4 regions of the Vibrio sp. CB1-5 genome follow, and region 1 is predicted to be linked to each of the others. Evidence: predicted binding sites of a transcription regulator. Region 1 holds the regulator's gene; each other region holds the start of a gene.
The links. Region 1 encodes PurR, which represses purine synthesis genes. Its sites were predicted from a motif close to TNANGNAAACGTTTNCNTNA; they were not measured.
Positions count from the first base shown of each region.

Region 2: the regulator PurR is predicted to act here: its motif matches at 2,573-2,592, upstream of guaB (IMP dehydrogenase).
Region 3: the regulator PurR is predicted to act here: its motif matches at 2,253-2,272, upstream of ihfA (integration host factor subunit alpha).
Region 4: the regulator PurR is predicted to act here: its motif matches at 2,251-2,270, upstream of folD (bifunctional methylenetetrahydrofolate dehydrogenase/methenyltetrahydrofolate cyclohydrolase FolD).

Region 1 covers NZ_JBJHPB010000007.1:76,565-80,174, reverse strand. Annotated here, with positions in the region: gene torD (molecular chaperone TorD) at 1-266, shown strand, start outside; gene purR (HTH-type transcriptional repressor PurR) at 627-1,631, shown strand; cyclic di-GMP riboswitch class I at 1,812-1,898, shown strand; gene ACJB0T_RS07340 (TfoX/Sxy family DNA transformation protein) at 2,014-2,604, shown strand; gene ACJB0T_RS07335 (TVP38/TMEM64 family protein) at 2,725-3,408, shown strand; gene ACJB0T_RS07330 (putative signal transducing protein) at 3,409-3,610, shown strand, end outside.
Region 2 covers NZ_JBJHPB010000008.1:155,188-158,797, forward strand. Annotated here, with positions in the region: gene guaA (glutamine-hydrolyzing GMP synthase) at 1-889, opposite strand, end outside; gene guaB (IMP dehydrogenase) at 1,008-2,471, opposite strand; gene xseA (exodeoxyribonuclease VII large subunit) at 2,680-3,610, shown strand, end outside.
Region 3 covers NZ_JBJHPB010000001.1:135,399-139,008, reverse strand. Annotated here, with positions in the region: gene pheT (phenylalanine--tRNA ligase subunit beta) at 1-1,848, shown strand, start outside; gene ihfA (integration host factor subunit alpha) at 2,316-2,609, shown strand; gene ACJB0T_RS00565 (RelA/SpoT domain-containing protein) at 2,728-3,504, opposite strand.
Region 4 covers NZ_JBJHPB010000008.1:20,414-24,023, forward strand. Annotated here, with positions in the region: gene ACJB0T_RS07960 (SPFH domain-containing protein) at 1-266, shown strand, start outside; gene ACJB0T_RS07965 (NfeD family protein) at 263-715, shown strand; gene ACJB0T_RS07970 (DEAD/DEAH box helicase) at 765-1,958, opposite strand; tRNA gene ACJB0T_RS07975 (tRNA-Arg) at 2,060-2,136, opposite strand; gene folD (bifunctional methylenetetrahydrofolate dehydrogenase/methenyltetrahydrofolate cyclohydrolase FolD) at 2,342-3,205, shown strand; gene ACJB0T_RS07985 (HPr family phosphocarrier protein) at 3,423-3,610, shown strand, end outside.

The DNA.
Region 1 (3,610 bases):
ATGAGCCTGCGGACCACCTTGCCATCGAACTCGATTTTTTAGGTAACCTCATCATCCGTTCGAACGAGTTGGAAAACGACACACATATGAATGATGCACTGCACGAACAAGCGGACTTCATCAATACTCATCTAATGAGTTGGTTACCTCAGTTTGTTAAGAAGTGCCAACAGTTTGATGAATTTGGTTTCTACTCTGCTGCTGCTCTCCTCTTACACGCCTTCTGTCAGTTAGACCTGACCTACCTTACGGATGAAAACGACTAACTACGATTTCAACGAATAGGCGCAACACACACTAAAGGTGCAAACATGGTTTTCAGTCATCTGAGTCAATTTTGCGCCTTAGTTATAAATTTGTGGGATAAATGATTGCCAGCTCACTAAGCTGCGACTACAATCCGCCGTTTAAATGCAATCGCCCATTGGTATTACAGAAAGTCACCTCCACTTAGGTGTCAATATTGAGCTTTGAGCTCAATTTGTCGATTCTACTTAGGCTTGCATACACTTGCCGGTTTCCGCTTTTGCATCCGTTTATTCACAAAAGCGCTGGAACCACTAAAATTAAAGCGGCACAAACGTTTACTCACTAATTCAATAAGCCGCGACTTATAGGATATCACTATGGCAACCATTAAAGATGTCGCCCGACTTGCTGGCGTTTCCACGACCACAGTATCCCACGTAATTAATAAAACTCGCTTTGTTGCAGAAGCAACACAAGAAAAAGTGATGGCTGCCGTCGATGAACTTAACTATGCGCCTAGTGCTGTTGCTCGTAGTTTGAAATGTAACTCGACTAAAACCATTGGTATGTTGGTTACCCAATCGACAAACTTATTCTTCTCAGAAGTGATCGATGGTGTAGAAAGTTACTGCTACCGCCAAGGTTATACCCTGATTCTGTGTAACACAGGTGGTGTTTACGAGAAGCAGCGCGACTACATCCGAATGCTAGCGGAAAAACGCGTAGATGGCATTTTGGTAATGTGTTCTGACTTGACTGAAGAGCTTCTTGAGATGCTTGACCGTCACGCCGACATTCCAAAAGTGATCATGGATTGGGGTCCAGAGAGCTCTCAAGCCGATAAGATCATCGATAACTCAGAGGAAGGTGGCTATCTAGCGACTAAGTTCCTGATTGAGAAAGGTCATACTGACATTGCTTGCCTAAGTGGTCACCTAGAAAAAGCGGTATGCCAAGAACGCATCATCGGCTACAAACGCGCGCTAGCGGAAGCAGGCATAGAGATGAAAGAAGATCGCATTCTAGAAGGTAACTTTGAATGTGATACTGCGGTTATCGCTGCTAACCGCATCGCTGCAATGGAAGAGAGACCAACGGCCGTATTCTGTTTTAATGACACAATGGCATTTGGATTGATGAGTCGCCTGCAACAGCTTGGTGTGCGCGTACCTGAAGATATCTCTGTTATCGGTTATGACAATATTGAACTGGCTGAATACTTTTCGCCACCGCTGACAACAGTGCACCAACCGAAGCGACGTGTTGGTAAAAATGCCTTTGAGATTCTACTAGAACGAATCAAAGATAAAGGTCACGAAAAACGCATTTTCGAAATGCACCCAGAAATTGTAGATCGTGACTCTGTCAAAGCCCTAACCTAACGCTGACAAAAGTGCCGATTTCGGCACTTTTTTTTGATCTCCATTCAAACTTTTCCACTGCTTATGTCAATTTTTTTATTCACCTTGAGGCACAAATAACCAAACATTATTTGAACCAAGATCACATTTCCAAAAATCTACAATCAATCACTTACATAGTTTTCCTATATGCTATATGTGTCACGCACAGGGCAAACCATCTGAAAAGGTGGGACGCAAAGCCTCCGGCCTAAACCAATTTTATTGATAGGTAGCGGGGTTGCCGATGGCAAGGGAAAAGACTCAGTTATAGCGGCGGCTTAACAGAGCTCTGACACCCGTTTGCTATACTCTCGGACCTGATTTTGGTGACACAATCAATAACACCGAGAAAAGAATAAGCATGGACAATCCTATACTAAAAGATTCAATGCAGTTGTTCGCTCAGCTTGGAAGAGTAAAGTCTCGATCCATGTTCGGCGGATTTGGCATCTTCGTAGATGATACGATGTTTGCATTGGCAGTAAATAACAAATTACATATCAGAACTGACCATCAGACCATTTCCACCTTTAAAAAGCTAGGTTACAAACCATACGTTTATAAAAAGCGTGGATTTCCCGTGGTAACTAAGTACTTCGCGCTACCAGACGATTGTTGGCAAGATCAAGACGCTATCTTGACTCATGCTAAACAAGCGCTCGCGTTTGCAAAAACTGAAAAAGAGCAACAGTCAGAGACGAAGCCAAACCGATTAAAAGATCTTCCTAATTTGCGACTGGCGACTGAGCGTATGCTTAAGAAAGCCGGCATCGAATCTGTGTGCGATTTGCAGCAGCACGGTTCTGTTGAGGCATTCAAAGCCATTCAAAGAACCCATTCAAGTTCAGTTGGACTTGAGTTGCTATGGGCTCTAGAAGGTGCCATCAACGGCACTCACTGGTCTGTGATACCACAAACCAAACGAGAAGAGCTTGCTAGCTTAATCAACTAACCCTTGGTTTTCCCAATAAAAAATCAGCCTTATGGCTGATTTTTTTCGTATTAGATGAAAGGAAAAGCTCGCCTGCCCTTTCTACTACACTAATACTGAGACATTACAAAGGATATCGTCATGAGCAAGAAGCTAATACTTGGGTTAGTACTGGTTGCCATCATCATATTTTTAGGCGTTAATTTTGGTCAGCATCTTACGCTCGAGAACGCCAAAGCGCAGCAAGCCGCACTTGCTGAGTACATCGATGCGAATTTTGTTACTGCGGCACTTACCTACTTTTTTGCCTACATCGCAATCACCGCGTTTTCCATTCCAGGAGCAGCAGTCGTTACCTTGCTCGGTGCTGCTCTATTCGGGTTTTGGACGAGTTTATTACTGGTTTCATTCGCAAGTACCATTGGGGCAACACTGGCATTTTTGAGCAGTCGATTTTTGCTTCGCGATTGGGTGCAAAGTAAGTTTGGTTCAAAGCTCGATACCATTAATAAAGGTGTGGAGAAAGATGGTGCCTTTTACCTATTCTCACTCAGACTCATCCCAGTATTCCCATTCTTTTTGATCAACCTATTAATGGGTCTAACACCAATCCGTGCATCAAAGTACTACCTGGTGAGTCAGCTAGGCATGCTACCTGGTACTGCGGTGTATCTAAACGCTGGTACGCAACTTGCCAACATTGATAGTCTATCTGGCATAGTGTCGCCGACAGTATTGGCTTCCTTTGCGCTACTTGGTTTGTTCCCGCTCATTGCTAAATGGATCATGGCTCGACTTTCTCGTTCGCCACAGGTACAAGAATAGATGAAGATTTTTATCGGTAATAACCCACCAGAGACTCACATCGTGCAGCAACAACTGACTTCAGAGGGTATCCACTGTGAAGTACGCGGTGAGGGAGTATTTGGGCTAAGAGGTGAAGTGCCTTTTGACGAAAGTTCACTGCCTTATGTTTGGCTGTTCGATATCGAACAATCAATGATGGCAAAAGCCATTATCAAGCAGT
Region 2 (3,610 bases), on a different contig from region 1:
CTGGATCAGACTTGCCTTCAAGTGCAGTAAGGAAACGCTCTTCTGCGTCTACTTTGATGATGTTCAGACCGAACTTGTCGCCGAACATATCCATCACTTGCTCGCCTTCATTTAGACGCAGAAGACCATTGTCTACGAATACACAGGTCAATTTGTCACCGATAGCACGGTGAACAAGCATCGCTACTACTGATGAGTCAACACCGCCAGATAGACCAAGAATCACTTCATCGTCGCCCACTTGCTCTTTAATGCGAGCAACAGCGTCTTCAATGATAGAACCAGGAGTCCATAGACGCTCACAGCCACAAGCACCAAGAACGAAGTTCTCTAGCATTTGTAGGCCTTGCTTAGTGTGTGTCACTTCTGGGTGGAACTGAACACCGTAGTATTTCTTCTCTTCGTTTGCCATTGCTGCGTACGGACAAGTATCCGTTTCACCAACTTTTACGAAGTCTGCTGGGATTTCAACAACTTTGTCGCCGTGGCTCATCCAAACATCTTGAGTTTCTTCAAGACCTTTAAAGATTGCAGAGTCACCAGATACTTTAACTTGTGCGTAGCCAAATTCACGCTCGTTAGAGCCCGCTACTTTACCGCCCAGCTGCTCAGCCATGGTCTGCATGCCGTAGCACACACCAAGAACTGGAACACCTGAATCAAATACGTACTGAGGAGCACGTGGAGAGTTGTCTTCCGTAACGCTTTCTGGACCACCAGATAGGATAATACCGTCTGGGTTGAATTCACGAATATCCGCTTCTTCTACGTCCCAGCTCCATAGTTCACAGTAAACACCGATCTCACGAACGCGACGTGCTACTAGTTGTGTGTATTGAGAACCGAAGTCTAGGATCAGAATTCGTTGGTCATGAATATTTTTCGTCATTTTGGGCAATCTTATCAGCTAAGTGTTGAAAACGGAGGCGAGTTTACCCGCCTCTTATCTTTGCTTCAAGGAAAAAAGCAAACGTTTACGTAGGATTTATGTCACTACGTTATCGCTATTAACCTAAACGGTAGTTAGGCGCTTCCTTGGTGATTTGAACATCGTGTACGTGAGATTCGTTTAGACCCGCACCAGAGATGCGAACGAATTCTGCTTTAGTACGCATATCTTCAATAGTCGCAGAGCCAGTTAGACCCATGCTTGAACGAAGACCACCCATTTGCTGGTGAACGATCTCTTTTAGGCGACCTTTATAAGCAATACGACCTTCGATACCTTCTGGAACGAGCTTGTCAGCTGCGTTATCAGATTGGAAGTAACGGTCAGAAGAACCTTGAGACATAGCGCCAAGTGAACCCATACCGCGGTAAGCTTTGTATGAACGACCTTGGTAAAGAATCACTTCACCAGGTGCTTCTTCAGTACCAGCGAACATAGAACCAACCATGACACAAGATGCGCCAGCTACGATAGCTTTACAGATATCACCTGAGAAACGGATACCGCCATCAGCGATAACTGGGATGCCATATTCTTCAGCTGCTGCTGCCGCGTCTGAAATCGCTGTGATTTGAGGTACACCAACACCTGTTACGATACGAGTTGTACAGATTGAACCAGGGCCGATACCGACTTTCACTGCGCTTACGCCAGCTTCAATCAGTGCTTTAGCACCTGCAGCTGTCGCAACGTTGCCGCCGATGATGTCGAGATCTGGGTATGCAGCGCGAGTTTCGCGGATACGGTTTAGAACACCTTCAGAGTGACCGTGTGAAGAGTCGATAAGTAGAACGTCAACACCTGCTTCAACAAGCGCTTTAACACGTTCTTCGTTACCAGCGCCAGCACCAACTGCAGCACCAACGCGTAGACGACCTTGCGCATCTTTACATGCGTTAGGCTTACGTTCTGCTTTGTGGAAGTCTTTTGCTGTGATCATACCGGTAAGTTGGAACTCGTCATTCACAACCAGTACTTTCTCAACACGTGCACGGTGCATCTCTTCTTGTACTTCTTCACGAGAAGCACCTTCTTTAACAGAGGCTAGGCGCTCTTTTGGCGTCATTACTGCTTCTACTTTCTTAGAAAGGTCAGTAACAAAGCGAACATCACGACCAGTGATGATGCCTACGAGTTCGTTGTTTTCAGCAACAACAGGGAAACCGGCAAAGCCGTGCTTATCAGTCAGCGCAACCACATCAGCGATAGATGCATCTGGGCTAACTGTTACTGGGTTAGTAACTACACCTGCTTCAAAGATTTTAACTAGACGAACCTGCTCAGCTTGTTGCTCGATAGACATGTTCTTGTGGATAAAGCCAATGCCACCTTCTTGGGCTAGCGCGATCGCAAGACGCGCTTCTGTCACTGTGTCCATAGACGCAGAAATCATTGGAATATTCAGAGTGATATTCTTGGTCAGCCGAGTGCGAAGATCAGCTGTGTTTGGGAGAACGGTGGAGTGAGCTGGAACGAGTAGTACATCATCGAACGTCAGCGCTTCTTTGGCAATTCTTAGCATTTGCAATATCTCACAATAGAGGAGTTTAAAGAAAAAATCCGCCCTTATCGTTTCGCATAATAAGGTGATTTGGATTAGATATTGCGGTGGGATTATACGCCCGACGAAATCGCTTGGCTACACATTTTTCTATTTTTTATTTGCAATTACCCCCTTGATATGTATTATATTGCCGCTAATTTCCATACTCACGTCTTTGAGATTAGCTGTGTCCCTATCCCCGCGATCTACTTCTCAGTCATCTTCTTCTAATCAGAACATTTACACGGTCTCTCGTCTGAATTCCGAAGTACGTTTATTACTAGAAAATGAAATGGGGATTGTCTGGTTAGTCGGTGAAATATCTAACTTTTCTGCACCTGTCTCTGGTCACTGGTACCTCACGTTAAAAGACTCACGCGCTCAAGTTAAGTGCGCGATGTTCCGTGGCAACAATCGTCGAGTCACCTTTAAGCCCGTCAACGGCAATCAAGTATTGGTGAAAGCGCGTCTCTCTTTGTATGAGCCACGTGGTGACTACCAGCTGATCATTGAATCGATGCAACCTGAGGGCGATGGCAGACTGCAGCAAGAGTTTGAGAAGCTAAAGATGTCACTGGCGGCTGAGGGATTATTCTCACAGTCACTGAAAAAGCCTCTGCCTTCTCATCCTAAACGAGTGGGTATCATCACTTCTAAAACTGGTGCTGCGCTGTTCGATATTCTTGATGTCCTGAAAAGACGCGACCCATCATTGCCCGTCGTTATCTACCCAACAACGGTTCAAGGTGATGCGGCGGCGATTGAAATTGCGCAAGCAATTGGACGTGCCAATAGTCGTAATGAGTGTGATGTGTTGATTGTCGGTCGAGGGGGTGGCTCACTGGAAGATTTATGGTGCTTCAACCACGAAATACTGGCGAGAACCATCGCTGCAAGTCAAATTCCCATCATTAGTGCTGTCGGGCACGAAATTGATGTCACGATTGCCGATTATGTTGCCGATGTACGTGCGCCAACCCCAAGCGCGGCAGCAGAGCTGGTTAGCAATGACACGTCACACAAGCATGAGTCACTAAAGAGTCGAGAGCAAAGGCTGCGTAATACTATGCAGATTTACCTTGCTCAACAAAAACAGCAGTTTTCTGCACTGACACAAG
Region 3 (3,610 bases), on a different contig from region 1:
GTTCTAAACCGTGCTGACGTGACAGCACCAGCGGTTAACCCTGTTGAAGCATCTATTGCTGATGTGGCGTCTATTGAAGTTAAAGCAACGGAAGCGTGTCCTCGTTACCTCGGTCGTATCGTTAAGAACGTGAACGTTCAAGCTGAAACACCACTATGGATGCAAGAGAAACTGCGTCGTTGTGGTATTCGTTCAATCGACCCTGTTGTAGATATCACTAACTATGTGCTTCTAGAGCAAGGTCAGCCAATGCACGCGTTCGATCTCGCTAAGATTGAAGGTGGTATCGTTGTTCGTATGGCAGAGCAGGGCGAGAAACTGACTCTTCTAGACGGCACTGAAGCTGAACTAAACGCAGACACACTTGTTGTTGCAGACCACAACAAAGCACTCGCTATTGCGGGTATCTTTGGCGGTGAAGAGTCTGGTGTAACAACGGAGACTAAAGACGTGCTTCTAGAGTGTGCGTTCTTCGCACCGGACCACATTCGTGGCCGCGCTCGTAGCTACGGTCTTCACACAGATTCTTCAATGCGTTTTGAGCGTGGTGTGGACTACGCACTGCAAGTCAGCGCAATGGAGCGTGCAACTGAGCTTCTAGTTGAAATCTGTGGCGGTGAAGTAGCACCTGTCGTTGCTGTTGAGTCTGACGCTGATCTTCCTAAGCCAAACACAGTTGAACTGCGCCGTACTAAGCTAGATTCACTTCTTGGTCACCACATCGCTGACTCTGAAGTTGTTGAGATCCTAGAGCGTCTAGGTTTAACAGTAACGACAACCGATACAGGTTGGACGGGCGTTGCACCAACATGGCGTTTTGACATCGCAATCGAACAAGACCTGATTGAAGAAGTAGGTCGTATCTACGGTTACGATAACATTCCAAATCAACACCCTGCTGCAACACTTAAGATGCACAACCACGTTGAAGCGAATCTTCCGTTGAAACGCGTACGTGATCTGCTTGTTGACCGTGGCTACCATGAAGCGATTACCTACAGCTTCGTTGAGCCAGAGCAGCAGAAGCTTGTTGTGCCAGACGTTGAGCCACTGATTTTGCCATTCCCAATCTCTGCGGATATGTCAGCAATGCGTCTTGGTCTTATTCAAGGCCTTCTAAATACGGTTGTTCACAACCAGAAGCGCCAACAACCACGTGTTCGTCTATTCGAATACGGTCTGCGTTTCATCCCTTGTGAAAGTGCTGAAAATGGCATGCGCCAAGAGCCTATGCTTGCAGGTGTGATTGCGGGTACTCGCAGCGAAGAGCATTGGGACATTGAAACCAACACGGTTGATTTCTTTGACCTAAAAGGTGACCTAGAGGCGATTCTAGAGCTGTCTGCAAACGAGAAAGCTTACTCATTTGCTGCAGCAAAACACCCAGCACTTCACCCAGGTCAATCTGCAGCAATTGTTGTAGATGGCAAAGAGGTTGGTGTCATTGGTACTATTCACCCAGAGCTTGAGCGCAAGTTCGGTCTAAACGGTCGTACTATCGTATTCGAAGTTGAATGGTCTGCGATCAACACGAAAGTGATTCCAGAAGCGGCTGGACTTTCTAAGTTCCCTGCAAACCGTCGTGACATCGCTGTTGTTGTTGATGAAGCAGTAGCTTCTGGTGACATCGTTGCAGCTTGCTTAGAGCAAGGTGGCGAGTTCTTAAAAGACGCGAAATTGTTTGACGTTTACGTAGGTAAGGGCGTTGAGGAAGGTAAGAAGAGTCTAGCGATTGCTTTGACTCTACAGTCTCTAGAGCGCACACTTGAAGATGCAGATATCGCAGGTGCGGTAGACGCAATTGTTACCCATATTTCTGAGAAATTTGGTGCATCGCTTCGTGACTAATCGCGATTAGCGTATCAACGTGAATTGCCTGAAAAAGCGAGTTACTGAAAAGTAACTCGCTTTTTTTATATCTCAATATAATAGGGAAGAAAAACCCAGTTTCATATCGAAAATATATTGCAACTCGCTGTTTTTACACAATAAATTACAACTCATCTGCATCAAGGTCACTATTTTCAATTTTGTTTATAACTTTATTAAAGTCTAATTTAACTCTGTCCTTTGGAATAAAATTCTGTGTAAATGTTTCTGGGTAATCTATATCTCTAAAATATGCTGAAAATCCGATAACTTGCTAAAACTTAAAGCAAAATCCTGACATAGTTCTGAAATAAAAAAGTTGGCGAAAATCAGAAGGTTGGCTTACACTTTTCAAAGTTGGCCTGTTATGTTGTTGATTGGTCGAACGAAATCTTAAGCGTTATCACTGCGATAACAAGGTATGAATTAGCTTTGAGGGGAGTTTTATGGCGCTCACAAAAGCCGATCTGGCTGAGAACCTATTTGAGAAACTCGGATTCAGTAAAAGGGATGCCAAGGAAACGGTAGAAGTGTTTTTCGAAGAAATTAGAAAATCACTTGAAAGTGGCGAACAGGTAAAACTGTCGGGTTTTGGTAATTTTGACTTGCGTGACAAAAATGAACGTCCGGGTCGAAATCCCAAAACTGGTGAAGACATTCCCATTTCCGCTCGACGCGTAGTGACATTCCGTCCGGGTCAGAAACTGAAGGCTCGAGTCGAAAATATCAAAGTAGATTAATGTCCTACTGTTAAACAAAAAGACCACCTAGTGTGGTCTTTTTGTGGTTTAGGGGTTAGGTATTTAGGGGATATCGGACGCTAAGTCATTGCTCTAAATGCGTTTAATCAAGAGCGGACTAGGCCGCTCGAATGTTGGTCGTAATGTAAGGTTGCCAAGCGTTTTGATACAGCTCCATTGATTGGCGTCGTAGGCTGGCGATTTGTGCAGTCTCAAACTCATTAAGTGCGCGGCTTTCAGCGGCGGCTCTACGCTCAATTCCTTGAACGATTTCATACAAATCGTGCTCAGGTCCACTTTTAACATCTGCGATGTCTTTAAGGTGCAGTTGTACTTCAGCGATAATTCCGGTCTTAGGTAATTTAACCAAGATATTGAGGTCACGATATCCAGACGCTGCTGGGCTTTTGAAGCGGTTTTTAACCCTTACTACCTGAGCTTCACGGCTAAGCGCTTCATAAGCGCCTACAAGGCTTTCAACGTCTTGAGCGACGATAGTACCTCGAGCCAGATCTGTGATTTGATTCACCTGACCGTTGAGCTCGGTGTCAATCTTCACTTTTGCTCGCTCAGCAGATTTTACGCCTGCAAAGTAGGCATCGGTGTCAGTCAGTAGGGCGGTGGTTTTACAAAGCGCTTCTAGCTCATGTTGAGCCTGGTGGGCTTTGCTGTACAAGATGTCAAAATCGTTATGGGGTTGGAAGGCAGCGCCTTGAATAGCATCAATGCCGTACAAGCCACTAAGACTGTGTTTGAATACAGATGGACAAACTTCGTTTTGCTCTTGCTTTCCTTTTGTTGGGGTGGAATCGGATTGATTAAGCGTGGCCGCAAATGCAGGTGCGCGGCTGAGTACCAATAGCATTAGTGCTGCAGTACGAAGAAACGTGCTCATTCTCTCTCCTAGTTACGTTATAAAAACGGGTACAAAAAAGGCGTTAACGCGCAGGAGTGTTGCTAATCATAATATGGGGTTCCTTATGGAAAACCCAACACAAACT
Region 4 (3,610 bases), on a different contig from region 1:
TTCAAGCAGAAGCGCGTGAACGTGCCGCCGAAGCAGAGGCGAAAGCAACCGAAATGGTATCAACCGCGATTGCTCAAGGTGATATGCAGGCCGTAAACTACTTTATCGCTCAAGGATATACCGATGCTCTGAAATCTATCGGTCAGGCTGAAAACGGTAAGATCATCATGCTACCGCTTGAAGCGACTGGCCTAATGGGCTCTGTTGCCGGTATTGCGGAAATGTTCAACCAATCGAAAGCAAGCAGCAATGAGGACAAAGCGTGATTGAATTACTCAGCCAAGTTAACTATTGGCACTGGTTAGCCCTAGGTTTATTGCTGCTTTGCGGCGAGCTGCTTGGTACGGCTGGGTATATGTTGTGGCTCGGTATCTCAGCGATGCTGGTTGGCATTGTATTGGCGTTTGTGCCCATCAGTTGGCAGCTTCAATGGGTGAGTTTTGGTGTGTTCTCTCTCGCCCTTACCTGGCTTTGGTGGCGCAAACAACATAAAGTCGACAAACACTCCGATCAGCAGCGTGACCTCAACCAAAAAGACAAGCAATTGCTTGGGCAAACCACCGTACTTGAAGAAGACATCAATCGTGGCAAATGCCGTATCAAATTAGGTGATACCTCTTGGTCTGCCTACAGTGACAAAGCCTTACCCTCTGGCACGTTAGTCAAAGTCATCGATGTGGATGGCATTACGCTATTGATTGAAAGAGCTGATTGAAAAAGCCGAATAAAAAATGCCCCTGACACAAATCAGGGGCATTTTTTCATCAATCTTTTGCTTCGCGTTTGTGCTTTGGTACGTAATTCAAAATCGAGATTGGCACCGGTTTTCGTGGTGCAAAACCTTCAATCTCTACTCGGTCAAGCAAATGGCCTAAACGACTTTCAATCATGCAAAGGTTTTTGAAGTTATCTTTAGAGACCAAGGATACAGCCTCTCCTTCAGCTTCAGCGCGACCTGTACGACCAATACGATGCACATATTCATCCGCAGGGAATGGTAAGTCATAGTTGATAACCACAGGTAGGTTTTCAATGTCAATACCACGCGCAGCAACACCCGTTGCGACTAGGTACTGGATTTCACCAGCCTTAAACGATTCAATCAATTGCTGACGAACCTTCTGGTTACGACCACTATGGAACGCTTCGGCGACAATGCCACGCTTTTCAAGCTGGCTAACTAATTTAGCAGCGCCGTGTTTAGTCTCAATAAAAATCAGTGCTTGCTTCCAGTCATTCGTTTGTAGCATGTGACTTAGCAGCGAAGATTTCATATCTTTATCGACCGTGACAATCCACTGCTTGATGTTGCTCTTTGACGCGCTATGTTTGGTAATCGAGATCTCTTCAGGATCGCGGATCGCCGATTTTGCTAACTCCCGAACTGGGTTAGACAGCGTTGCCGAAAACAGCAGGTTTTGTGCATCTTCTGGTACGCGTGCGATGATTTTGTTGATGGCTTCGATAAAACCCATATCAAGCATCTTATCGGCTTCATCTAACACCAGTACTTCGAGTTCATCAAAATGAATCGCGCGCTGACCGTACAAATCAATCAAGCGGCCAGGAGTGGCAACGACAATATCAACGCCATCAATCAGCGCTTGTTTTTGTGGAGCGTAATCCACACCACCAAACATTGCCATCGACTTTAAAGGCAAATGCTGTGCGTAGGCTTCAATACTTTGGTTTACCTGCAGTGCTAGTTCACGAGTCGGCGTTAAGATGATCGCGCGAGCACGCTTCTTTCGCTGGGTTTCGCTTTGGCTTAGCTTCTCTAGAATAGGCAACACAAAACTCGCCGTTTTACCAGTACCAGTTTGTGCCGCTGCAATCAGGTTTTCACCTTTTAGGACAATCGGAATTGCTTTTGATTGAATCGTGGTTGGCTTTTGATAGCCAAGCGATGCTACTGCATCCAATATAAGTTGGCTTAAGCCGAGGTTAGAAAAAGACATCACGAGTTCTCAGATGATTAATTGCAAAAAGTGTAGCAGATCCTAAGAATTAAAACGAAAAACCCCTGACAACTCATAGAGCTATCAGGGGTCTTAAATAATGGCACGCCCTGTAGGATTCGAACCTACGACCACATCCTTAGAAGGGACGTGCTCTATCCAGCTGAGCTAAGGGCGCGCTACAGGGAAAGAATTATACGAGTTAGGAGAGGTAAATCAATGGCTTTATTGCTTTGAGCGGTTTAAACGCCCAAAAAAAAGTCAACATATCAGCAAAAGACGAAAAACACACCGATGCAAACGTTTGCGTTGTAGCTTTTGAAATAGTTTTCTGGGACAATGCACACAAAAATAACAGTCAATTAACTTTCTCAAGGAAAATTATGTCTGCTCAAAACATTGATGGGAAACTCATTTCTCAAACTGTACGCTCAGAAGTCGCCGCTCGTGTTAAAGCGAGAACGGACGCAGGACTTCGAGCGCCGGGGTTAGCCGTTGTTTTAGTGGGTGAAGACCCAGCCTCGCAGGTTTATGTGGGCAGCAAGCGCCGCGCGTGTGAAGAAGTAGGCTTTGTTTCTAAGTCTTACGACTTGCCAGCTAGCGCAACCGAAGAAGAGCTATTAAGCCTAGTTGATGAGCTGAACAATGACCCAGAGGTTGATGGGATCTTGGTGCAATTGCCGCTTCCTGCAGGTATCGATACGACTCACGTTCTTGAGCGAATCATCCCAGAAAAAGATGTCGATGGCTTCCACCCATACAACGTGGGCCGTCTAGCGCAACGCATTCCTAAGCTACGCTCGTGCACGCCGAAAGGCATTATCACTCTCCTTGATCGTTACAACATTCAACTTCGTGGTAAGCACGCGGTGATTGTGGGTGCATCTAATATTGTTGGTCGCCCAATGACGCTAGAGCTGTTGTTGGCTGGTTGTACAACAACAACCTGTCACCGATTCACTAAAGACTTAGAGAGTCACGTGCGTCAAGCGGACGTGGTCGTTGTGGCTGTTGGTAAGCCAAACTTTGTTCCTGGTCACTGGATCAAAAAAGGCGCGGTTGTGGTCGATGTGGGCATCAACCGTTTGGAAAATGGCACCCTAGTTGGTGACGTTGAGTACGATGTTGCCAAAGACAACGCAAGCTTCATTACCCCAGTTCCTGGCGGCGTTGGTCCTATGACGGTGGCAAGCCTGATTGAGAACACTATGATTGCGTGCGAGCAGTTCCACACTGCTAAGAAGTAATCCATGAAGTAAGGGAGTTCGCTCCCTTACTGTTACCTCCCAGCTTGTCGCACGAGCTTTCCCTCTAAAAATCAGTCATATAACGTTAACTCCCTCTCAATTTCTCCTACACATCGCCCTTGTTTTAGAAACTTTGCCTCTTTGTCACAGTATTCGTACCTCGCGTTAGGTACAAACAGAGTCAGAGATATTCGTCGACTAAAGAGGGGACAACGCTATGTATAAGAAAAATGCCGTAATTACAGCGGAAAGTGGCCTACACACCAGACCTGCAGCACAGTTTGTTAAACAAGCGAAGCAGTACGCTGAAGATGTCGAAATAGTATCAAAAGGGAAAACGGCCACCGCCAAAAACTTATTTAAACTGCAAACACTGCAGTTAGTAAAAGGCACTGAAGTCACAGT